One region of the Pseudonocardia sp. Ae717_Ps2 genome, then DNA from elsewhere that is predicted to be linked to it. Evidence: riboswitches for the same ligand, from Rfam matches in the RefSeq annotation. Region 1 holds a riboswitch; the other holds the start of a gene.
What was found. Region 1 has a riboswitch for guanidine ahead of Ae717Ps2_RS33565 (multidrug efflux SMR transporter). Riboswitches for the same ligand answer to the same signal wherever they lie in the genome.
Positions count from the first base shown of each region.

Region 2: it holds a riboswitch for guanidine, as region 1 does, so the genes downstream of both, Ae717Ps2_RS28585 (multidrug efflux SMR transporter) here and Ae717Ps2_RS33565 (multidrug efflux SMR transporter) in region 1, are expected to answer to the same signal.

Region 1 is NZ_MCIS01000018.1:19,454-30,846, reverse strand. Features, by position in the region: gene Ae717Ps2_RS33585 (glycerophosphodiester phosphodiesterase) at 1-754, shown strand, start outside; gene Ae717Ps2_RS36975 (hypothetical protein) at 1,647-1,982, shown strand; gene Ae717Ps2_RS33580 (IS5 family transposase) at 2,611-3,453, opposite strand; gene Ae717Ps2_RS33575 (MerR family transcriptional regulator) at 3,760-4,182, shown strand; gene Ae717Ps2_RS33570 (multidrug efflux SMR transporter) at 4,560-4,910, opposite strand; gene Ae717Ps2_RS33565 (multidrug efflux SMR transporter) at 4,910-5,224, opposite strand; guanidine-III (ykkC-III) riboswitch at 5,235-5,300, opposite strand; partial or broken gene Ae717Ps2_RS33560 (IS3 family transposase) at 5,384-6,131, opposite strand; gene Ae717Ps2_RS33555 (IS30 family transposase) at 6,140-7,111, opposite strand; gene Ae717Ps2_RS33550 (SCO6880 family protein) at 7,126-7,656, shown strand; partial or broken gene Ae717Ps2_RS33545 (IS5/IS1182 family transposase) at 8,605-8,850, shown strand; gene Ae717Ps2_RS33540 (class I SAM-dependent methyltransferase) at 9,211-10,005, shown strand; gene Ae717Ps2_RS37840 (hypothetical protein) at 10,197-11,165, opposite strand.
Region 2 is NZ_MCIS01000001.1:6,163,098-6,174,490, reverse strand. Features, by position in the region: gene Ae717Ps2_RS28600 (LysE family translocator) at 1-472, opposite strand, end outside; gene Ae717Ps2_RS28595 (VOC family protein) at 520-900, opposite strand; gene Ae717Ps2_RS28590 (hypothetical protein) at 999-1,256, opposite strand; guanidine-III (ykkC-III) riboswitch at 1,329-1,394, shown strand; gene Ae717Ps2_RS28585 (multidrug efflux SMR transporter) at 1,416-1,730, shown strand; gene Ae717Ps2_RS28580 (hypothetical protein) at 1,809-2,132, opposite strand; gene Ae717Ps2_RS28575 ((2Fe-2S)-binding protein) at 2,216-2,686, opposite strand; gene Ae717Ps2_RS28570 (molybdopterin cofactor-binding domain-containing protein) at 2,697-5,024, opposite strand; gene Ae717Ps2_RS28565 (hypothetical protein) at 5,278-5,646, opposite strand; gene Ae717Ps2_RS28560 (maleylpyruvate isomerase family mycothiol-dependent enzyme) at 5,759-6,382, opposite strand; tRNA gene Ae717Ps2_RS28555 (tRNA-Ser) at 6,505-6,592, opposite strand; gene Ae717Ps2_RS28550 (nucleoside deaminase) at 6,614-7,087, opposite strand; gene Ae717Ps2_RS28545 (tRNA adenosine deaminase-associated protein) at 7,088-7,603, opposite strand; gene Ae717Ps2_RS28540 (M20 family metallopeptidase) at 7,713-8,924, shown strand; gene Ae717Ps2_RS37500 (hypothetical protein) at 8,979-9,125, opposite strand; gene Ae717Ps2_RS28535 (MFS transporter) at 9,448-10,851, shown strand; gene Ae717Ps2_RS28530 (amidase) at 10,908-11,393, shown strand, end outside.

The DNA.
Region 1 (11,393 bases):
AGGTTGGTTCACCGAGGACTTCACGCTTGCTGAGCTCCGTACCCTGCGGGCGGTTGAACGCATCCCCGACATCCGTCCGCACAATGCCCTCTACAATGGTCGGTATCCGGTCCCTACCTTCGACGAGTACCTGGCTCTGCGCGCGCGGATGTCCCGAGAGCTCGGACGGGAGATCGGGATCTACCCCGAGATCAAGCACTCGACGTACTTCGCCGGCATCGGTTTGCGAGTGGAGCCAGCATTCGTAGCTGCTCTCGACCGGCACGGACTGAACCGCCGAGGCGCGCCCGTCTTTGTCCAGTCGTTCGAGGTCGGGAACCTGAAGTGGTTGCGTGAGCGACTCCAGGTCCCGCTCGTACAGCTTACCGATGCGACCGGCGGCCCGGCGGATCTGGCTGCAAGACAAGTGCCTCGGATGTGGAAAGAGCTCACCACACCGGCGGGGCTGACGGAGATCGCTCGTTACGCCGACGCGATCGGGCCATCGAAGGAACAAATCGTCCCTCTCAGCCAGGATGGAACATCAGGACCCACAACGTCCCTGGTCGGCGATGCTCACACCGCCGGCCTGCTTGTGCACCCCTACACGTTCCGTAACGAGAACGCGTTCGTACCCGCACAGCTGCGGCGTCCCGGTTCCGCCTCCGACTTCGGCGACGCATTCGCGGAATACTCGGCAATCGTCGACGCCGGCGTTGACGGAGTCTTCTCCGACAACACCGACACCGCCGTCGCTGCTCTTCGCGCCAACTGACAGCCAGCTGCCTGCCAGACCAATCTCCCCAGAGAGCGGCTTTGATGTGGCTTTGAAGCGACTGGAAGCGCCTGTGAAGCGGCCTTGATCGGGCTCTGGAGCGGTGGCCGGCCGGGTATGGGCTGTGACCTGCGGGTTGGTGGTGCTGGAGCGCTTTGGGAGGTACGGCACGAAGTCCGGTTCTGGTGAGGTGTTTTTCTGGGTTGGGTGGATTAGCGTGTTAGGTGGATGTTTCACGTTTTCACGTTTCGAGTACCGAGTGTGGTCGCATGATTGCGCCTGGTAGTGGTTCTTGACCGGTGGGGGGGGGGCGTGTTCGGATGCGCTCGTGAGTGCAAAGAGGTTTGCGTGCCGGGGTATTGGTGCGGTGTTGGTCGTGGCTGTTGCCGTGGGCTCGGCTGCGGGGGTTGCTGCGGCTGAGACTTCGTCTGTGGCTACTGCTTCGGTGGCTGGTGTCCGCTCCTTGGGGATCATTCCGGGGCAAGAGCGGGACAGAATTGAAGGGCTGACGCTGTTCCTTGAGCGTATTAGTGCAGTCCCTGACTCGGTTCTTCGTCAGGGGGATTCTGTTGCTCAGGATTGGTTGCGGTCGCACTATTCTGTTGTCGGTGGCCAATCTCGCGCTAGTGTTGTTGGTTGCGTCGGGGCTATTGGTGTTGCGGTAGGTGGTGTTCTAGTTCCTGCGGCTAAGATTCTGAAGATTAAGAAGTTGGTTGCGCAGCTGGGGGGCGTCAAGGAGGCTGTGCAGACTTTCTGGGGGGCGAGTTTCAGGTGGGAGAAGATCCAAGCTATCGGGGGCCCGGTGGCTGCCCTGGGGGCGGAGTTGCTTGGAATTACTGCGGTGCGTACGCAGTGTTTCTCTTGATCGTTGTTCGGCGCGTAGCGAACGGCGGTGGCGCTTATGTCGCGTGAGCGTTCGTCGGTATTCATCACGAGTGGTGGGATTGCGCTGATCTGCGCCCTCATCGGGGCGGCGTTTCTCTTCATGGGAGAAGATGTCTTCGTTCCTCTAGCTTTCTTCGGTCTTGGAGTGGGGGTGTGGGCGTCAGGTGGGTCGCCGGTGTTTGCCCGTACCGGGCTCTCTCGCACTGAAAGAAAGCGAGAAGCTGCGACAAGAGCGGCGAAGGCTAGAAAGATTGATCCGGCTGAGTTGCGTAAGTGGAGAGAAAGGAATCCTTCTTACGGTTTGGCGGAGGCGATCGAGAAGTACTGGGAGGAAAACCGGTGAACATGGACTGTCGGGTGAGGCGGGCTGCGGCGGGTGGTGTGTCGTCGGCGCGGCTCGTGGGCAAGTTGATCCGGACCGGAGCCCGCGCTAGCGGGTGAGGACCGGAAGCGGCGCGGCAGTTCCGGGTCCGCGCGCGACGCGTGTGGTGGGTGTCGCGCGCGGAGGTCATCGGTGGATGCCTAGGTGCTGGCGGTTGTTGCTCGTGGATCGGTCACCAACCCGGACGCCGTGTCGTCGCGGCGCAGTGAGCCTTTTTCAACCTGGCGTTTGTGCTGGTCAAGCCGTCGAGTGGGCCTCCCCGGACCGCGACCGCGCGGCGGCCTGACCTGCATCATCGGGGATCTGGCCGCTGCCGACGGGGCCCCTGCCGCCGCTTCGCGGCGGGTCCTCGGTCAGGTTGGCAAAGACTCAGTGTGTCCGCCGCTGCGGCTGTCGCCGTTCAAGATCAAGGGCCACCACACCCATGCATCATCTGATGATCTTCGGTCGGGTGTGTGTCGGGCGTGGTCGCTGGCGGTGTCCGGGTGGCGGTCCTGGCGAGTCGCTTCGCGGCCGCCTGCGGCGGAGCGAGTCGCTTCGCGGCCGCCTGCGGCGGAGCAAGTTAGAGGTCGCGCGGATTGATGGATGATCATGGGCGGCGGTGTGGTCGGCTGTCCCAGCGGTGCGTGGTCCAGGCCTGCCGGATCAGGCTACGGAGTGTGATGATGGTGTCGGCGAGGTCGAAGAACGCGTCGACGACGGTTTCGCGGCGTTCGTAGCAGCGCTGCAGCCGGTTGAAGCTGTTGTGCCAGGCGTTGGTGCGCTCGATGTGCCAGCGTTGGGTGGCCTGGATCGGTGCTTTCTCGCCCTTGCGCGCGATCTCGCTGTGCAGGCCCCGTTCGGTGAGTGTGTCGCGGGTCTTACCGGAGTCATAGCCGGCGTCGAGGTGCACGGTGATGTCGTCGGGCAGCGGGCCGAGAGCGTCGAGGTGGTCGAGAGTGGGGCCCAGTAGCGGGGAGTCGTGGCGGTGTGCCCCGGCCAGGACCCGGCCCAGTGGGATGCCATGGCCCTCGACGAGCACCGATCGCTTCATGCCCTGTTTACGCCGGTCAACCGGTGACGGTCCGGCGACCTCACCGCCGCCGGGGGCCTTGGTGATGGCGCCGTCGACGGCAACGTCGTCAAGCAACAGGCCGACGATGCGGTCGTAGGCGTCCAGGGCGATCCGGCGTAGCTGGGCGAAGACCCCGAGCCGGATCCACTCGTCACGGCGATCGCGGATGGTGGTCGCCGAGCAGGTGCTGTCGGAGACGCCCTGATACGGGCAGCCGAACCGCAGCACCTGCAGGAGCTTGTCGAACACGACCCGATCCGCGATCCGGCGGCGGTGACAGCCCCACGGATGAGTGGGATCGAACTCGACCCGGGGCGGCAGCAGCGCGGCGAACTGGTCCCACAACGGCTCGGTCAACCATGATGGCAGGGCGGGCACGCGGCCTCCAGACGATCACGAAGAGTCAACAACTTCATGATCGACAGGCCCGTGCCCGCCCCTCACCATCGACACCCGGCCGCGACCCAGCTGTGATCAATCCGCGCGACCTCTTAGGCGTTTTCCTAAGGAAAACGCCCGGCCCGGCTCGGTGTGCTCGGCTGCTGGGTGTGGTCGGTGGTGACGCCGTCGGCTCGTCGGGCCAGTGGCGCACAGCGATGGGCGCGTCGCGCGTACCCGTTGTCGGCGTCGCTGACTATCCTCGAGCGGGGATTCCCGTGCTGGGCGATGACGGAAGGTGGGGGCATGGGGGATGAGCTGATGCAGATCGGTCAGGTGTCGACGCGCATCGGCCTGTCGCTACGCACCATCCGTCACTGGGACGAAGTGGGACTGGTGACTCCCTCGGCACGGTCGGCGGGAGGCTTCCGGCTCTACACCGAGGCCGATGTCGACCGGCTGGCGTTCATCAAGCGGCTCAAGCCACTTGACTTCAGCCTCGACCAGGTCAAGGAACTGCTGGCGACGGTCGACGAGCGCGGGCAACGCGATGAGCTCGGGTCGGAGCGCCTCGAGGATCTGCTCGGTTGCCTGGCAATGTTCCGGGCAGCCACGGACAGTCGGCTCGACGCCCTGCGCCTCCAGGTCGACAGCCTCGAGTCATTGTCGCGTGATCTGAAGAACCTCGACGCCTCCACCCGGTCGAGTAGCACCTCGCACGCCCCTTGACCTGTGCGGACGTACCGGTCATAGCGACGTCTCGGGGGCTGACGCAGAGCGAGATCGCCGCCGAAGGCCGAGGCTGGCGTTCGCATATGCTGTCGTCCTCTGGATCCCTACGGAGTTTCACCACGTGATCGCGACCGACCTCACACCGCCAGTCGGCAGACTACCCGCCCTGCTTTCGGGCGGATCTGAGCTTGAGCTTTAAGCTCTGAGGTCGTCGGCGTGCTGTCGCTGTGACCCCGGGTGATCATTGGTGCAGCCCTTGGTTGATCATGCTTCTGTCGAAGGAAGAAGATCAACACAAGGGCTGCGGTGGGTAGTGTGCACGCTCAAGCTCAGGTGGCGGCGTTCGGGGAACTGGCCCGGTTCCGTCACGAGTTCTACACGTCGTTGACCTCGCGATCTGATGTGCCGGATCCCTTGGTGAATTTGAGTCCCACGATGCATCCGATCAGGATGGTGAGCACAGCGGCTTTGGCGGGTGTGAACTGCTCGTCGCCCGTTAGCATGGCGTACGCTACGGTCAGTACCGCGCCGATCCCGATCCACACCGAGTAGGCGACGCTGACCGGGATGCTACGCATCGCGAGCGCGAGGCCGACCATGCTCAATCCCAGGAACACGAGGAACACGACGGTGGGGATGGGCCTGCTCAGTCCGGCGGACATGCCGAGCGCTGTCGCCCACACGGCCTCGAACACCGCACTGACGATGAGGATCAGCCAACTCATCAGGAAACCACCTTGAGCGCCGCCACGCTGCCGACCAGACCGGCGAGCAGGATGATCTTCAGCGGGGTCGCCTTCTCCTTGCCGCTGCTGATCGCCCACCCGGCGGTCAGCACAGCGCCGACACCGACCCAGACAGCGTAGGAGGTGCCGGTGGGCAGGCTCTGCATCGCGATTGCGAGCCCGGCCATGCTGAAGACGAGAGCGACCGTGAACACGATCGTCGGTCCGCGGCGTTTGAAGCCGTCGGAGGCGGCCAGCGCTGTCGCCCATACTGCCTCCAGGACACCGGAGGCGATCAGGATGCTCCATGCCACGATAAACTCCAGAGGCCAGTCTTGTCGCTGCGCGGGTACTGGCCGACCTCGTCCGCAAGGCCACTGAGGCCCTCGGTACGCAAACCTACCAAGGAACTCCGGATCCATGGCAGGCGGCGGCGAGCTATGAACCGTCCTGGGTCTGCGAGAGGCTGAGGTTCAGGCCACCGCACCCTGTTGGGCGATGGATGTAGCGTACACCATTTCTCGTTCGATCGGCGACATATAGTCAATGGAGGAGTGGAGCCTCACACTGTTGTACCAGTGAACCCACTCCGCGGTCTCTCGCTCCACTTCGCGAAGACCGATCCAGTTCCGAGAATGAGCATGCGGAACGATGAGCTCTGACTTGTACAGGCCGATCGTGGACTCCATCAGCGCGTTGTCCAGCGCGTCACCGACGGTGCCGATCGAGCCGGCGATACCAGCCTCGGCGAGTTGCTCGGTGAACGCCAGAGACGTATATTGGGACCCGGCATCCGAATGATGAATAAGACCCTCGGAGGTGAACTCGCTGATCGCCCGTTGGCGAGTGGACAACGCCTGCGCCAAGGCCCCGGAGACGAGATCGGTGGTCTTGCTCATCGACGCCTTCCATCCGAGGATTCTGCGGGAGTGGACGTCGGTCACGAACGACACGTAGCAGAACCCGGAGGCGGTCCACACATACGTGAAATCCGCGACCCACAGCGCATCCGGTCGAGTCGGCGCCGCCCACGCCCGCTTGACCAGGTCAGGATGGCGGGCTGCGCGCTGATCACGGGTCGTCGTGGCCGTGTGGTGGACCCCGCGGCGCACGCCCTGGATCCCGGCGACACGCATCAATCACCCCCATCTGGTCCCGCCCGACCCGGAGCCCTTCCCGCCGCGCCGCACGCCACATCTTCCGCACCCCGTACACACACCTGGGCGAATTCAGGCGGTTGAAGCATCTAGCTCAACGAGTTCGGCGAATATCTCGGAGGGCTTCTTCCAGTTGTGGATTTTACGGGGTCGGTCGTTGATGTCGCAAGCCACCATCGCCAGGTATTTCGGGTCCGAGGTGATGTCCGTGCCTTTCGGGAAGTACTCGCGGACGATGCGGTTGAGGTTCTCGTTGCTGCCGCGTTCCCACGGCGAGTGTGGGTGGGCGAGGTACACCGGCATCGAGCCCTTGGTGACGGTGGCGTGGCCGGCCATCTCGGCACCGCAGTCCCAGGTCAGTGAGGCCCGCATGTGCGCGGGCAGACCGCTGGTGGCGGCGATGACCCCACGGCCGACGGTGAGCGCGTCGCGGCCGGTCAGGGGCACGAGGACCAGGAACCGGGAGGTGCGCTCGACCAGCGTGGCGACGGCGGTCTTGCCGTTCTTGCCGATGACCAGGTCACCCTCCCAGTGGCCGGGCACGGCGCGCCCCTGGGCGTCGGCGGGGCGGGCGTCGATGTAGGTCGGGTCCTTGATCCGCGGGGCCGGTGGGGGCTTGGCGCCGCCTCGTCGGGCGGTGCGCCCGGACCGTAGCGCGAGCAGCTCGCGGGCCAGCGTGGACACCGGGGTGGCATAGATCCACTGGTAGATCGCCTCGTGAGACACCCGACAAGCCTCGTCATCGGGGTGCTCGGTCGGCAACCGGCCCGCGATCGAGGCCGGTGACCAGCCACCACGCAACAGAGCATGCACGATCCCGCGCAACCGCGGGTGACGGTCCACCGCGAACTGCTTCGGCCGCTCCCGCGCCGCCAGGGCCCGTTCCTGCGCTGCCGCGGCCCGGTACTCGTAGCGTCCGCCGTGACGACGGACCTCACGAGAGATCACCGACCGATCACGACCCACCACCGAGGCGATCTGCTTGTAGGACAAGCCCTCCGCGAGACCCCTCGAGATCTCCTCCCGATCCGACAACATCAACATCTCACGCACGGAACATCCTGTCCCGCCGAACAACCAAGATCAAGTGCTACGACCGGCTGAACTCGCCCATCGGTGCCCTCGTGATCGGCGCCGTGGTCATCAAGATCGGTGGTAGCTCACTTTCGGATGTGGTTATGCGACGTCTGCGTTTCACCCGTAGCAAGGCGGCCGGCTGGACCGACCGCACCGGCGGGATGGTCACCGACCACCTGCGCCGCCACGACCTTCCCGGCCCGATGGGGCCGATCGTGCCGTTGTCCACCGATGACGGTCGCGGCGGCAAGCAGGGCCTGCTGTGGGACCGCCGCACCGGATGGCTGACCGCGGTGTTGCGGGTCTCCCCGGTCGGGCTGGACCTGGCTGATCCGGGCCAGGCCGACGCCTGGGTCGCGAACTGGGGCGCGTTCCTGGCTGACCTGGGATACCAGCCGATGATCCGCCACGTCGCGGTCACCGTCGACACATCCCCGACCGGGGGTGGGCTCATACCCCACCGCAACCCCACCCATCAGAAATCCCCACAGACCGAATTTCGCCCACGGTAACCGGACACGGCACAACACCGCCGGGACCCGGCCCCGACCATCCGCACCCCGGGCCACATCCCGGGCCGGTCCCAAGCCGGTCCCGTTGCTGGCAGGGCCCCGGCAAAGTCGCGATCGGCAGCAGCGGACGGCGCAGACTGACCGCCGCGCCACACCTACCTGGGGCCAGCTATATCACCACTCTGCGCCGACGCGCCCCGGCTCACTACAAGATCATCTAGCGACTGTGTCGGGGCCCTGCGTTTCCTTCGCCCGGTGCGGGTCAGGACCGCCGGTCTCGGCCGGCCCCCGCGGCGGGCGCCGGCAGCGCCCTCGGCCCTCCAGCACGTGTCGTGCGACCCCGCGCCGTCCAGGCGGCAGCGATGCTGCCCGCCCCGGCCGCGGTAGGTAGAGAAGTGGGTATAGAAAAGGAGCTGGTCCCGGCACCTGCAGAGCGATCATGAAGGGGGCTGCAGGTGCCGGGACCGCCATCACCACGGGGAAGGAAGCCCCGTGGGAGATCCAGGCGCGGCGGAGCCCGCCGCGCCGACCAGCCCTGGACCCAGGCTGTGAGGTCCATAAGGCCTGTGAGTGGGGTCAGTCGTTCCAGACCGGGGGGCAGCTGATCCCCGCGTAAGAGCTCGGCTGCCCGGGGAGCTTGGACTCCTTGGTGTGGTTGACACACCAGTCCTTGACCCAGTTCCAGTCCTTGTTGACCCGCCAGGGCTCATCAGCCATGTCATCGCCGGACATGCCCTGACCACCGGCCGCGCTCCAGCCCCGGTTGTCCACCGGCGCCGTCGGCGCCACTCCCTGACCGGGAGCCTGACCGGTGGGGTCAGCAGCCAGCGCTGTCCCGGCGAGACCGAGCATCGGCGCCGCAGCCAGCGCGGCCACCGCGAGACCACCACCGAAACGACGAGAGACCGTCATCACACACACCATCCTTCCTCGAACACCGCGCAACCAGGCCTGCACAGCGAGATCGCGCGCAAGGGCGAGAAAGCACCGATCCAGGCCACCCAACGCTGGCACATCGAGCGCACCAACGCCTGGCACAACAGCTTCAACCGGCTGCAGCGCTGCTACGAGCGCCGCGAAACCGTCGTCGACGCGTTCTTCGACCTCGCCGACACCATCATCACACTCCGTAGCCTGATCCGGCAGGCCTGGACCACGCACCGCTGGGACAGCCGACCACACCGCCGCCCATGATCATCCATCAATCCGCGCGACCTCTAAATCACGATCACTCTAACGTGGCCATACTTGGAGGTCGGGCCGCCCACTCAGCGACACGCTCCACCGACCGACACCACAGCCCGTCCCCCGACCACTCGCTGCTTGATCTCCTCCCGGGATCTGCTTCGGCGCGACCAGCCCCCTTCCAGACTCACAAGGAAACGGCCTCACACCGTGGACGCTCCTGTTGACCCGTCCCCCAGGAAGTGGTAATCAGCTCATCACGGGACGCCCGGTGGGCACTCGATGGTGGCGCTCGGTGGGCGCGCAGGCCTGCTGAACTCCCCCGGGCGTGTCTCCTGACGGGTTGTTCATCTCCTTCAAGGGGCGTCGATGTCGCCGCACAGCCAGTACGACTCCATCGGAGCCGCCTACGACGCGGTGAAAGAACTCCCCGCCGCCCGCTACGGGGAAATACCCGCTGTCCGGGCGCTCCTCGGAGACCTCACCGGGCAGAAAGTCCTGGACCTCGGCTGCGGAACCGGCCATTACGCACGCCTATGCCGCGACCACGGAGCCCGACACGTCGACGGTGTCGACAACTCCACCACGATGATCACCGAGGCCCGACGCCGGGAACAGCCCTCGGGGCCCTCGGGGTCCTCCCAGGCCTCTCCCGCACCGATCACCTACCACGTCCACGACGCCGCCGAACTCCCCCACCTCGGCACCTACGACGTGGTCCTGGCCGTCTACCTGTTCAACTACGCCCCCGACCGGGCGACGCTGGAGGCCATGCTCACCTCCATCCGAGCGAACTGCCGGCCCGGCACCCGCCTCGTCGCGCTACTCACCGACCCCAGCTCCCCACTGTCACGACCAGGCCTACGCCACTACGGCATCGAATTCGACATCACATCCGATGCCGAATCCGATGCCGGACAGGACTCGACCGGCACCACAGAAATTGTCTTCACAGCGCACTGCGACCCCCCGGTGTCGTTCCGGCTCCACGCACCGCACCCACACCTCATCGACGAATGCCTCCGCACCGCAGGGTTCAGCGAGATCGGATGGGGCCGATGCCCGGTCTCCCCGCAAGGACGGGAACTGTTCGGCGACGCCTACTGGGCCGAGTACCAGCACTCACCACCCTGGATCACCGTCACCGCGATCGCCGGCGTCTGACCAGCCACCATCGACGCACCGGCCGGCGAGGACAGCGACACCCTCACCCAACCCCAACGCCTCGATCAGCAACGACGCATCAGCCCCGTCCACCGCCCGCGCCAGCACGACCCGCGCCGCCGCGGCAGCGACCTGCGGGTCATGACCGGGCTCGGTGCGATACCCCAACGGCACCATCCGCTCGGCCATACTCACCGCCCACCACCCCGAACTCCACCAGCAGCACCAGACACGGTCCCAGACGCGGTCCCAGACGCGGTCCGGGCGGTGGCGCCACCGCGGGTGACCACATGCCGGATCCGCAGCCCCACCAGCAACTTCGGATTCCACGCCCCCCGCACCAACAACTGATGCTGCGACAACCACGCCACCGCCACCGGGAGCCGACCCTTCAGCCGCTCCCGATCCACCTTCTCCAACCCGTTCGGGCCCGCTTTCCCCTTCTCCAGCAACGCCCCCACCACCGGGCCCAACGCCCGCCGCACCTCCAACGACGGTGCTCGCCGCGCCATCACCGCCCCGATCCGCTGCTGCAACACCGCCTTATCCAGCGGATGCACCATCGTCAACGGTGTCACCTTCACCGGCCCCGACGACCCCACCAGCAGCCAGCCGCCCTTCACCGCCTTCGACGCATTCGGATCCGGCTTGGGCTTCGGAGGGGGCGGCGGCTGACGCTTCCGCTTCGGTGTCGGGCGCCCCTTCGGCGGGACCTCCCCCACCAACTCACCCACCGCCTCGACCCCGAGCACACACACCGGGCCCGGGAACTCCTGCTGCGCCACCCCCTGCAGATACCCATCCCAGGACCGGCACTTCGTGAACGACGACAACTCCAGCCCCGCCGCCGCAGCGACCTGCGGCACCATCGACACCTCCGGCACCCGATGACACTGCCGCACCCGCAACGACAACCGCGCCACCCCACCAGGCACCATCGCCATCACCACAGCACCCACAGCACCCACAGCCAACTCATGATCAGCACCAGCCACGGTCGCGGTCTTCCGCCCATCGACCAGACGCGTCATCGCCCCCCGACCGAAGATCAACACCGGCGCCGAGTCATCGCCGGTCGCGCCGACAACACCAGAGTCAGCGGCAGAGTCAGCGCTCATCAGGAATACCCCCCAGCCCGTCATCTCACCCGTGAACGACACCGATAATCGCATCCTGACGCTGCCAATACCCACACCAGAACACGGGATCCTCACCGACCCCGCCCCGGTCACAGCCGCGCCCGTGAGCTCTCGTCGTGATCGCAGCCCGCCCCCGGGCGGGCGAGGAACCGGAAGCGGCTCCCGCGGCTCCCGCGTCCACGACAAGAAGCGAGCACCCCGTGGACGCTTCAACGAGAACCGAGCACGACCCCATCACCACCCGACCAG
Region 2 (11,393 bases), on a different contig from region 1:
CGAAGAGCGCCCCCAGCAGCAGGATCTGCGTGCCGACCGGCCCACGCACGTCGACGAACTGGGGCAGGAACGCGACGAAGAAGACGACGGACTTCGGGTTCAGCACACCCACCACCAGGCCGTCGACGACGCTGCGGGCCGCGCCGATGCGCCGGCCCTCAGCGGAGCGATGCATCGCGCGGACGACGTCGTGCCGGTGCCGGAACGCCGCGATCCCCAGGTACACGAGGTAGGCGGCCCCCACCAGCTTGAGGACGGTGAACGCGGCAGCGGACTGTGCGACGAGCTGCCCGAGGCCGACGGCCACCGCGACCACCTGCAGGAAGACACCGACGGCGTTGCCGAGGACCGTCGCGAGCGCGGCGGACCGGCCGGCCGCGAGCGCACGACCGACGGTGAACACGACGCTGGGTCCGGGGATGGCGATGACGACCGCCGCGGCGGCGGCGAAGGCGAGCAGTCGATGGTCCACGACGAGAGCCTCCGCCGACCGGCCACCGACGTCGACCCCTTTCCCGATCAGGCTCCCGACGACGCGGGCCCGCCCCCGCCGTCGACGACGCAGAACCGGTTGCCCTCCGGATCCTGCATGATCACGTAGTCGGCGTCGGCGGGCCGGTGGCGCCACGGGACCTCCTGTGCGCCGAGTGCGACCAGGCGCCTGACCTCGGCCTGCTGGTCCTCGGCGTACAGGTCCAGGTGGATGCGCGGCGGCAGGACCCGCTCGGACGGCGCGACGTCGAGCGACACGTTCGGGCCGGGGCGGCCGTCGCGGGGGCGCAGGAGCGCGAAGTCGTCGTCGACGGGGGTGCGCAGCTCGTAGTCCAGGGCCGCGGTCCAGAACCGGATCTGCTCCGCCAGATCGTCGACCCGGATGACGACCGATCCCACGACCAGCATGCCGGCGACCGTAGGCCACAGCGGGCTCCCGGGCAGGATGGCGCGGTGGGTCCGCTCCTGGTGGCCGTGTCGGCCCGTCCTCCCCGACGCCCCGGCGGTCAGCGCAGACGGGCGATCAGCCGGAAGACCCACCACAGCAACGCCGTCACCCCACAGAGGAGACCGACGCCCAACAGCACCGAGCCCAGGATCGGCCACGTGAGGTCCGGACCGGGCGGATCGGGGGCCCCGGGCGGGAGGTAGTACACGTAGGGCTGGGCGTCCGGATCGGGAAGAGCGTACTGGAGCCACGGAGGCAGCATGATCATCCCGCCGGTGAACAGACACAACCCTGCGACGACGGCGAGCAGACGCACCCGGCGAGCGTAGGTCCCGGTCCGACCGGTCACCATCGCTCGACCCGGGCGCGGCGCTCCGCCATCCTGGTACCGGACCGCCCCCCGGCGGCTCCCCGGACGAGACGCGCCGTACCCGGAACGCCAAGACGACGCATCCCCTCCGGAAGGGAGCTCGTCATGGCATGGATCTACCTCGTGGTCTCCGGTGTGCTGGAGACGGTGTGGGCCGCGGCGCTGTCGCAGAGCCGCGGGTTCAGCAGGCTCGGCGCGTCGCTGCTGTTCGCGGGCGCGCTGGCTCTGAGCATGACCGGGCTGGCCCTGGCGTTGCGCGACCTGCCCGTCGGCACCGCGTACGCCGTGTGGGTCGGCATCGGCGCGGTCGGCACCGCGCTCTACGGCATGGCGGCCCTCGGCGAGCCGGCGACGACGGCGCGGCTGCTGTGCCTGCTCGCGATCGTCGCGGGTGTGGTGGGGCTGAAGGTCCTGCACTGACGGGCCTGCACCGACCCGGGAACGACGGCGGGGCCGGCACCCCGTGAGGAGTACCGGCCCCGCCGCCGTGGGAGCCCCTTACTCGAAGGGTCCGTCCTTCAGCAGCCCACCGGCCGGCCCCTCGACGAAGCGGGGGTCGGCCTGCGGGATCTCGGTGTCGGTGCCGTTGACGCCGTCGGGCCGGTTGCTCGACGAGACGGCGTCGGCCGAGTCGAAGAAGCCGTAACCGAGGGTGTCGGTGGTCTCCAGCACCGCGTCCAGGCCCTGGGTCGGGCTCTGCGTGCTGGGGTAGCCGTGCTCGGCGTCGGTGTCCGTGTCGGCCGAGGCGATCCCGGCCAGCGGGAAGGCCACCGCGGCGAGCGCGCCGACGGCGATGAGGGAGCGTCGCATCCGGTTCTGCATCGAATCCGTCCTTCGGTGTGGGGAGCTGGCCGTTCACACTAACGGCCTAGAGTGGTGCGGCGTAGGCACTCGCCGCGGCGGCGTCACATGTTGTCGGCGCCGGCCTTGATCGCCTTCCGGATGCGGTTGTAGGTCCCGCACCGGCAGATGTTGCGGATGTCGTCGAGCGCCTCGTCGTCGATCGAGCGCCCCTCGGCCGAGCAGCGCTTGACCAGGTCGATCGCCGCCATGATCTGGCCGGGCTGGCAGTACCCGCACTGGGCGACGTCGTGGTCGATCCAGGCCTGCTGCATCGGGTGCAGCTTCTCGCCGTCGGCGATCCCCTCGATCGTGGTGATCTCGTCGGACTCCGAGATCGCCCCGACCGGGACCGAGCACGGGTTGAAGGCCTTGCCGTTGATGTGGCTCGTACAGGCCTTGCAGACGTTGATGCCACAGCCGTACTTCGGCCCGGTCACCCCCAGCAGGTCCCGCAGGACCCAGAGCACCCGGACGTCGTCCTCGACGTCGACGGTGACCTTCTCGCCGTTGACCGTGAAGGTGTGGGAAGGCATGTCAGTCTCCTCAGCGGGCGAAGGCGAGGCCGTTGGTCGGCGACGGCGGCACGGGCGGGATCGTCGGGTAGGGCTCGAACGGCAGCGGCTCGTTGTGCAGGATCGGGAACTGCGTCGGCACCGTGCCGGTGGCGCGCGCGTAGGCGCAGGCGATCGCGCCGCAGGTCGCGGCGACGCCGAACTCGCCGGCACCGCCGGGCTCGGGGGCCTCCGAGTCCTCGATGAGCACGATGTTCATCTCGGGCGGGGTGTTCCACTGCCGGGTGTAGAAGTAGTTGTCCCAGCTCGCCTCGACGAAGTGCCCGTCGACCAGGTGCAGGCCCGCGGTCAGCGTCATCGCGATCGCGTCGTTGATCCCACCCATGATCTGGGCCTTGAAGCCGAGCGGGTTGATGACCAGGCCACCGTCGACGGCGAAGACAGCCTTGGTCACGCGCGGACCGGTCCGCGCCTGGCGGACCTTCCGGTCGACGGTCTGCGGGCGGCAGTCGATCTCGACCAGGCAGGCGGCGAACCCCTTGTACTCGACGTGGAACCCGATGCCCTGCGCCGTGCCGTCGGGCATCGACCGGCCCCAGTCGCCCTCCTCCGCGACCTTGTCGAGCACCGCGCGCATGGCGTCGTTGCGGAGGAACTCGCGGCGGAACTCGTAGGAGTCCTTGCCCATCTTCTCGGCGATGCGGTCGACGATCAGGTCGCGGGCGGTGCAGACGTCGGGCGAGTACACATTGCGCATCGAGCCGGTGTTGAACCGCATGTCGACCTCGTTGAGCAGCCGGGTCTGGACACCGAAGTCGTACGGCGTGGCCTGGGTCAGCTCCCAGATCGCCTCCGCGACCGAGACCTGCCCCAGCGGGGCCTTCGCGGCGGCCGCGGTGACGGCGTCGCCGAAGCCGTGCCCGAAGTCGCAGGCGACGCCGGTGTGGCGCTGCTCGAAGCTGACGACGGACTCCCCCGAGACGACCGCCCGGATCCGGGAGGTGGCCATCGGGTGCACCCTGCCCTGGCGGGAGTCGTCGGCGCGCGACCAGATCAGCTTGACCGGCTTGCCGAGCTTCTGCGAGATCTCGGCGGCCTCCTTGGCCGCGTCGCCGAAGAGACGACGACCGAACGAGCCGCCGCCCGGGACGATGTGGATGGTGACCGCGTTGACCGGCAGCCCGAGCTGCTCGGCGATGTCGTGCTGCACGGTGATCGGGATCTTCAGCGAGGTCCAGATCTCGCATCTGCCGTCCCGGACATCGGCGATCGCGGTGTTGGTCTCCAGGGCCGAGCTGCTGCGGAAGTAGAAGGTGAAGTCGCCCTCGACGGTCTCCCCCGGCACCGACGGGACCGCCAGCGGCAGCTCGGCCGCCCGCACCTTCTGCAGCACGGACTCGTCGCTCTCGCCCTCGACGGTGCCGGCGTCCCACCGCACGCGCAGCGCGTTCACCCCGTCGACGGCCTGGCCGTAGGTGTGCGCGCGCACGGCGACGCCGGTGGCGCAGTCGACGACGTCGGTGACGCCCGGCATGGAGCGGACCTCGTCGGCGTTCGCGACCGACAGCGGGGCGCAGTTCAGGCCGGGGCCGCGGCAGATCACCGTCGGTAGCGCGTCGGGGATCTTCAGGTCGGCGATGAACTGCTTGCGCCCGGTGACGATGTCGCGGGCCTGGGCGTTGCGCCGGTCGGTCCCGATGACCGTGAACTCCTCGCGCGGCTTGAGCACGACCTCGACCGAGCGGGTGGCGTCGACGGCCGCGGCCTCGGTGAGCTCGCCGAACGGGATCGCGCTGCCCCCGGCGCCGGTGACGAGCCCGGCACGGCTGGTGAGCGTGTTCGCGTCCTGCTGGAGGAGGGCGGCGGCCGCGTCCAGCAGCCTGCCCTTGGCGATCGCCGCGGCGACCCGGATCGGGGTGTAGGTCGAGAACGTCGTGCTGGAGCCGCCGGTGAGCTGGTTGAACACCAGCTCGGGGCGCGAGTCGGCCAGGGTGACCCTGACCTGGTCCGGGTCGAGGTCCATCTCCTCCGCGATGATCATCGCGGTCGAGGTGATGATCCCCTGCCCGTTGTCCGACCGCGGCAGCTCGAACGACACGGTGCCGTCCCGGTTCACCTCCACCCGGACCAGCGCCGAGGTCGGGCGGGACGAGTCTCGGATGGCATCGAGCAGGTCGTAGGCGTCGGCGACCTGGGGCGGCGACGGGATCGCCGCGGCCGAGGCCCCCGGCGGGGCGAACAGCTGCTGGCGGCCGACCTCGGCCGCGACGACCAGTGTGGGGGCGGCGACCAGGTAGCCGAGGAACCGGCGACGACTGACGTCGCGGCGTTCGGCGCGTGCACGAGTCGGGGCAGACATCGTTGTCCTCTCCTTCGCTCCGTGGCCCGGGAGGGGAGCGGCCGACGGAGTCCGTTGGAGAGCGGAACGAGGGTGGCCGTGGTCGTGATGCGGACGACGATGTGACCCACGCGACTCGACGAAACCCGCACATCGCCGCCCCTGGGTGCACCTACCTCCGCATACGCGGCAGCGATGTGTCTCACAAGTCCGAATCAGGAGGTTGCGTGACGGATATTCCGTTCACCTGTTCGAGCGAGCATCACTACCAACTTCAGTGGGTAGGCCGAGCGGCGCGCAGCAGCCGGACGAAGGTCCAGGGCAGCACGACCAGCGCACCCAGGACACCGACGATCCCGGCGACGATGATCGCCCAGTGCCCGGCGCCCGGCTCCGAGGGCACCGCGAGGCCTACGGCCAGCACCAGCGCCGGCACGGCGACGATCCCCGGCCACACCAGGGTGCCGAGCCACTTCTCCCCGACCGTCCAGGAGCGACCGGTCCACAGCATCACGACGCCGGCGAGCCAGCCGACGACGGGCAGTACGAAACCACCCAGCATCAGCATCAGGACGGTGAGAACGGGGTAGGCGTCCGGGTCACCGGGGCGGGTGGGTTCCGGGGTGGTGGTCATCGTGGTCATCTCCAGCTCCTCGTGTGGGGGTGTGTACCCACTGTCGCGGCGGAGAGCGGTCGGCCACATCGGAGCCGGGAATGATCCGCGGCCTCGGACCACGGTCGGAGGTGGGCGGAGATCACTCCGCCCGCGCGAGCACGGCCGCGCCGGGCCCCACGAGCTCCCCCGGCCGGACCGGCCTCCCCGAGACCGCGAGGAGCAGGGCCAGCGCCGTCCCGGTCACCTCCGTGCCGGACCCGATCACGAGGTCGGCGTCGGTCGCCCGCAGACAGAGGCCGGAGACGGTCTCGCGGGCGCCCCCGAACGACACCGACGTGCGGGCCTGCACCTGCACGGCACCGGCGACGGCGGCGGGTCCGTAGGGCCGGACGATCCCCAGCGGACGTCGGATGTCCTCGCCGTGCACCACCATCTCGACCCAGCGGGTCGCCAGCGGGGCCGGCGGCGTGGCGGTCAGCGGCAAGCAGGCCGCGAACCGCCGCAGGGTCTCCTCGGGAGTGGCGCCGCGCTCGCGCGCGACACCGGCCGCGTTCTGCCGGTCGAAGTCCATGCGGGCGCGCAGCATGCCGAGGACGAACCGGGTCCGGGTGGTCCGGGCGGTGTCGACGAGGTGCGCGAGCACGTCGTGGACGGTCCATCCGGGACAGAGCGACGGCGTGTCCCACCGGTCGTCGGGGAGGTCCCGGAGGTCGGCGAGCAGCGCGGCGCGCTCGGCGTGGACGAGCTTCCAGACATCGGTCACGGTGGGGCCTCCCGGGTGGTGAGCGGATCGTCGACCACCACAGGGACCGCCCGGCCCTCGGGAACTCATCGCGCCAACGACAGAGGGCCGGACCCCCGACCCGGGGATCCGGCCCTCTGACCTGGCGGTAGCGGTGGGATTTGAACCCACGGAGGCGTGAACCTCACGCGCTTTCGAGGCGCGCTCCTTCGGCCGCTCGGACACGCTACCGCCGACAAGGTTACTCCAGGCTCAGTCACGGTCGACGGACGGGGTCCGACCGAAGAACTCGCGCAGCAGGGCGGCTGCTTCACCTGCACGGACCCCGCCGACGACCTCGGGCCGGTGCGCGAGCCGACGGTCGCGCAGCACGTCCCACAGCGAGCCGGCGGCGCCGGTCTTCGGCTCCCACGCCCCGAACACGACGCGCTCGACCCGGGCCAGCCCGATCGCGCCGGCGCACATCGTGCACGGCTCGACGGTCACGGCGAGGGTCGTCCCGGTCAGCCGCCACTCCCCCACGACGGCGGCGGCGGCACGCAGGGCGAGCACCTCGGCGTGCGCGGTCGGGTCGCCGGTGGCCTCGCGGGCGTTGCAGGCCGCGGCGAGCTCGGTGCCGTCGGCGGCGAGCACGACCGCGCCGATCGGGATGTCCCCGGTCGCCGCGGCGCCGCGTGCGACGTCGAGGGCGCGGCCCAGCGCGAGCCGGTCGGCCGAGCGGAACACTCAGGAGCCGACGAGCTCGTCCAGCGCAGCCGCGAACCCGCACCGGCGGGCGATGGTGTCCAGCTGCTCGTCGGGGTAGAGCTCGAGGTCGGAGACGAGGATCTCCAGCTCGTCGGCGGGCAGACCGAGGTCGGCCACGATGCCCAGGTCACCCTCGGGCCAGGCGTCGTCGAGGGCGTCGTCGTCCGGCGGGAGCTCGACGCGGAGCAGGTCGAGCACGTCGGCGGCGATGTCGTAGTCCAGCGCGGCGACGGCGTCGGAGATCAGCAGCCGCACCCCGCCCGCGGACGGGCGGATCAGGACGAAGAACTCGTCGTCGACGTCGAGCAGGCCGAGCACCGCGCCGGTGGAACGCTGCGCGCGCAGCGCGGCGATCGCCGCGTCGAGATCCACGAGCGCCTCGGAGCCCAGCCGGACACAGCGCCAACGACCCTCCTCCCGGATCGCGGCGACCGCGAATCCGGGCAGGGCGGCGCCACGGGTGTCCGGGGCTGCCTCAACGCTCTGTGTGGGCACGCGTCAACGGTACGTCGCTCCGGGCTTGTGAGTCACGCCACGACCAGGTACGCGTGGTCACACCGGGCCTGCGGGCGCCGGACGGGCTCCGGTCAGCGACGATCGGTCCATGCCCATCACGCCCGCCTCGGTCGCGGGGCTCCCCGGCGGCCTGCTCGAGGCCGCCCGCGTCCTGCAGCCGCGGACGGTGGCGCTGCGGCGCGAGCTGCACCGCGCCCCGGAGCTCGGACTGCACCTTCCCCGTACCCGGGACGCGGTGCTGCGCGCCCTCGACGGGCTGCCGTTGCGGATCCGCACGGGCGGCTCGTGCACGTCGGTGACCGCGGTCCTCGACGGCGACCGTCCCGGACCGACGGTGCTCCTGCGGGGTGACATGGACGCGCTGCCGCTGCCCGAGGACACCGGGCTGGACTTCGCCTCGGGCACCGACGGCGTCATGCACGCCTGCGGGCACGACACCCACACCGCGATGCTCGCCTCGGCCGCGCGGCTGCTCGCGGACCGGCGGGACCGCATCGCCGGCCGGGTGGTGTTCATGTTCCAGCCGGGCGAGGAGGGGTTCCACGGCGCCCAGCACATGATCGACGAGGGAGTGCTCGACGAGGACCCCGAGCTGGCCTACGCCCTGCACATCTCCTCGACCGTGCCGACGGGGCAGCTCCACCACCGGCCGGGCCCCATCATGGCGGCCGCGGACGTGCTCCGGGTCCGGGTGACCGGCCGCGGCGGGCACGCCTCGGCCCCGCAGGACGCCTGCGACCCGGTCCCCGCCGCCGCGGCGATGGTCGGGGGCCTGCAGACCCTGCTGACCCGCCGGGTCGGGCCGCAGGAGTCAGCGGTGCTCACCGTGTCCCGGATCGAGGCGGGCACCACCGACAACGTGATCCCGGAGACCGCGCTGCTGACCGGGACGCTGCGGACGTTGTCGGAGCCGGTGCGCGCGCTGCTGCACCAGGCGGTCATCGAGCACTGCCGGCACACCGCGCTGGCCTACGGCTGCACGGCCGAGGTGGAGATCGTCCCGGGCTACCCGGTCACCCGCAACGACGACCGGGCGACCGCCGGGCTGGTGCGCGTCGCGGAGAAGGTGCTCGGCCGCGGCGCCTGCGTCGCCATGCCGGATCCGCTGATGGGCGCGGAGGACTTCTCCTACGTGCTGGACCGGGTGCCGGGCTCGCTGGCCTTCCTGGGGGCACGGCCGCCGTCGGTCGATCCCGCCCTCGCCCCGCCGAACCATTCGAACCGGGTGGTGTTCGACGAGGCGGCGTTCCCGGCCGGGGTCGCCGTGTACGCCGGTCTCGCCCTGGCCGCGACGGGCTGAACACGCGACGGCGCCGCGCCCCCGGAAGGAGCGCGGCGCCGTCGGTGCGGTCGCTCAGGCGGTCTCGTCGGCCGAGCCGGCGGAGACGCGGCCGTAGCCCTTCCAGTTGCGCTGGGCGTAGGCGGCCAGCGCGGAGGTGACCGCCAGGCCCACCCCCGTGCTCGCGATGATCGACAGGAAAACGGCGCTCGACACAGCCATGACGGCTCCTCCTCACACGGGCACGCGCCGGGTCCGGTGACCGGGTCCGGATGACCCGGGCGGAGTCGCGACGCTTGCGAGTCCCACGGGCGCCATCTGCGCCCGTCGACCACGGTCCCACGTCGAAAAAGCGCTGTCCCGCCTGCGGAAGCACCGATTCGGATGACTCCGCTCACAGCCACGACGACGCCCCATCCGGCAATGGACGCGGCGCCTCGTTAACGTCGAGGAGAATTGTTCAAGCAATCGGACAGAACGCCACGGACCGACAGTTCTACGACGAAAGCGTCACCGTGGCGTGCCCAGTCGCCAGGGGGAACGAGTGGACGACACAGCAGACGGGGCGGTCGACGGCGTCACCGTCACCGACCCCGCGACCATGCGCCGCGCGGTTGCTGCGGCCGCGGTCGGCAATATCACCGAATGGTTCGACTTCGGTGTCTACGGCTATCTCGCCACGACCATCGAGGCCGAGTTCTTCCCGCCCGGGCCGCTGTCCCAGGTGGCGGTGTTCGCGACCTTCGCGGTCGCCTTCTTCTTCCGCCCGCTCGGCGGACTGTTCTTCGGCCCGCTGGGCGACCGCATCGGCCGGACCAAGGTCCTGTCGATCACGGTCATCCTGATGGCGCTGGGCACGTTCCTGATCGGCCTCATCCCGTCCTACGCCTCGATCGGGCTGGCCGCGCCGATCCTGCTCGTCGCCGCCCGTGTCCTGCAGGGCTTCTCCACCGGCGGTGAGTACGCCGGTGCCATGACCTTCATCGCCGAGTACGCGCCCGACCGTCGTCGCGGGTACTTCGGCAGCTTCCTCGAGCTCGGCACGTTCGTCGGCTACGCCCTCGGCGCCACCATCGCCTCGGTGCTGCCGCTGCTGCTCAGCCCGGAGAACATGTCCAGCTGGGGCTGGCGGATCCCGTTCTTCGTCGCGCTGCCGCTGGGCATCGTCGGGGTGTACCTGCGGGTCAGGCTGGAGGAGACCCCGGCGTTCCAGACCATGCTCTCGGAGTCCGAGGAGCGCGAGGGCACCCAGGTGAAGGACGGCCTCAAGCTGATCTTCACGAGGTACCTGCCGACCTTCGTCATGGTCGGCGGCGTCGTCGTCGCCTGGAACGTCACGAACTACATGCTCACCAGCTACATGCCGACCTACCTGGAGACCACGGTCGACCAGCACGGCGGCACCTCGATCGACTCCACGACGTCGTCGTGGCTGCAGATCGTCGTGCTGTGGCCGGCGGTGTTCGTGATCCCGCTGCTCGGGAGGCTCTCCGACCGGATCGGGCGCAAACCGATCATGTGGACCGGAGCCGGCGGGCTGATCGTGCTCGGCATCCCGATGATCCTGCTGATGCAGAACGGCTCGATCCCCTCGGTGTTCCTCGGGCTGCTGCTCATGGGCCTGCTGCTGATCTGCTTCTCCGCCACCAGCCCCTCGACCCTGCCGGCGCTGTTCCCGACCCAGATCCGCTACGGCGGTCTGTCGATCGCGTTCAACATCTTCGTGTCCGCGTTCGCCGGGACCGTGTCGCTGGTGATGTCCGCGGTCGTCCTCGCCACCGGGGACCTGCTGTGGCCGGGCTACTACCTGATGGCCGCCGGGGTGATCGGGGTCGTCACGCTGCTGTTCCTGCCCGAGACGGCGCGGCGCCCGCTGCGCGACGGGCAGCCGTCGGCGTCGTCGCCGGAGGAGGCCCGCGAGATCGCCAGGGAGCTGGCCGCGCGCTGATCACCGGTTGCTGATCACCGGTTGTCGGAGGCGGGGAGCGACGGCAGGCTGAACGCGTGCTGCCGCTCCCCGACCTGTTGCGGGCCCTCGACTCCGGGGAGCTCTCGCCCTCCGAGCACGTCGACGACGTGCTGTCCCGGCTGCAGTCCGACACCACCGGCAGCGTCGTCGCCCTCGACGCCGACCGGGCCCGGGAACGCGCCGCCGAGCTGACCGCGCTGTCCGCCGCGGGCCGACGGCTGGGGCCGCTGCACGGCGTCGCCGTCGGGATCAAGGACCTCGTCGACGTCGCCGGGCTGCCGACCCGGTGCGGCTCGCGGCTGCTGGCCGACGCCGGGCCCGCGGCCGCCGACGCGCCGGTGGTGACGATGCTGCGGGCCGCCGGAGCCGTGGTCGTCGCGAAGCTCCACACCCACGAGTTCGCCTACGGCCCCACCGGCGACGTCGCGGCCACGGGCCCGGCCCGCAACCCGCACGACCCGTCCCGGATCACCGGCGGCTCGTCCTCCGGGCCCGCCGCGGCCGTCGCCGCCGGGCACCTC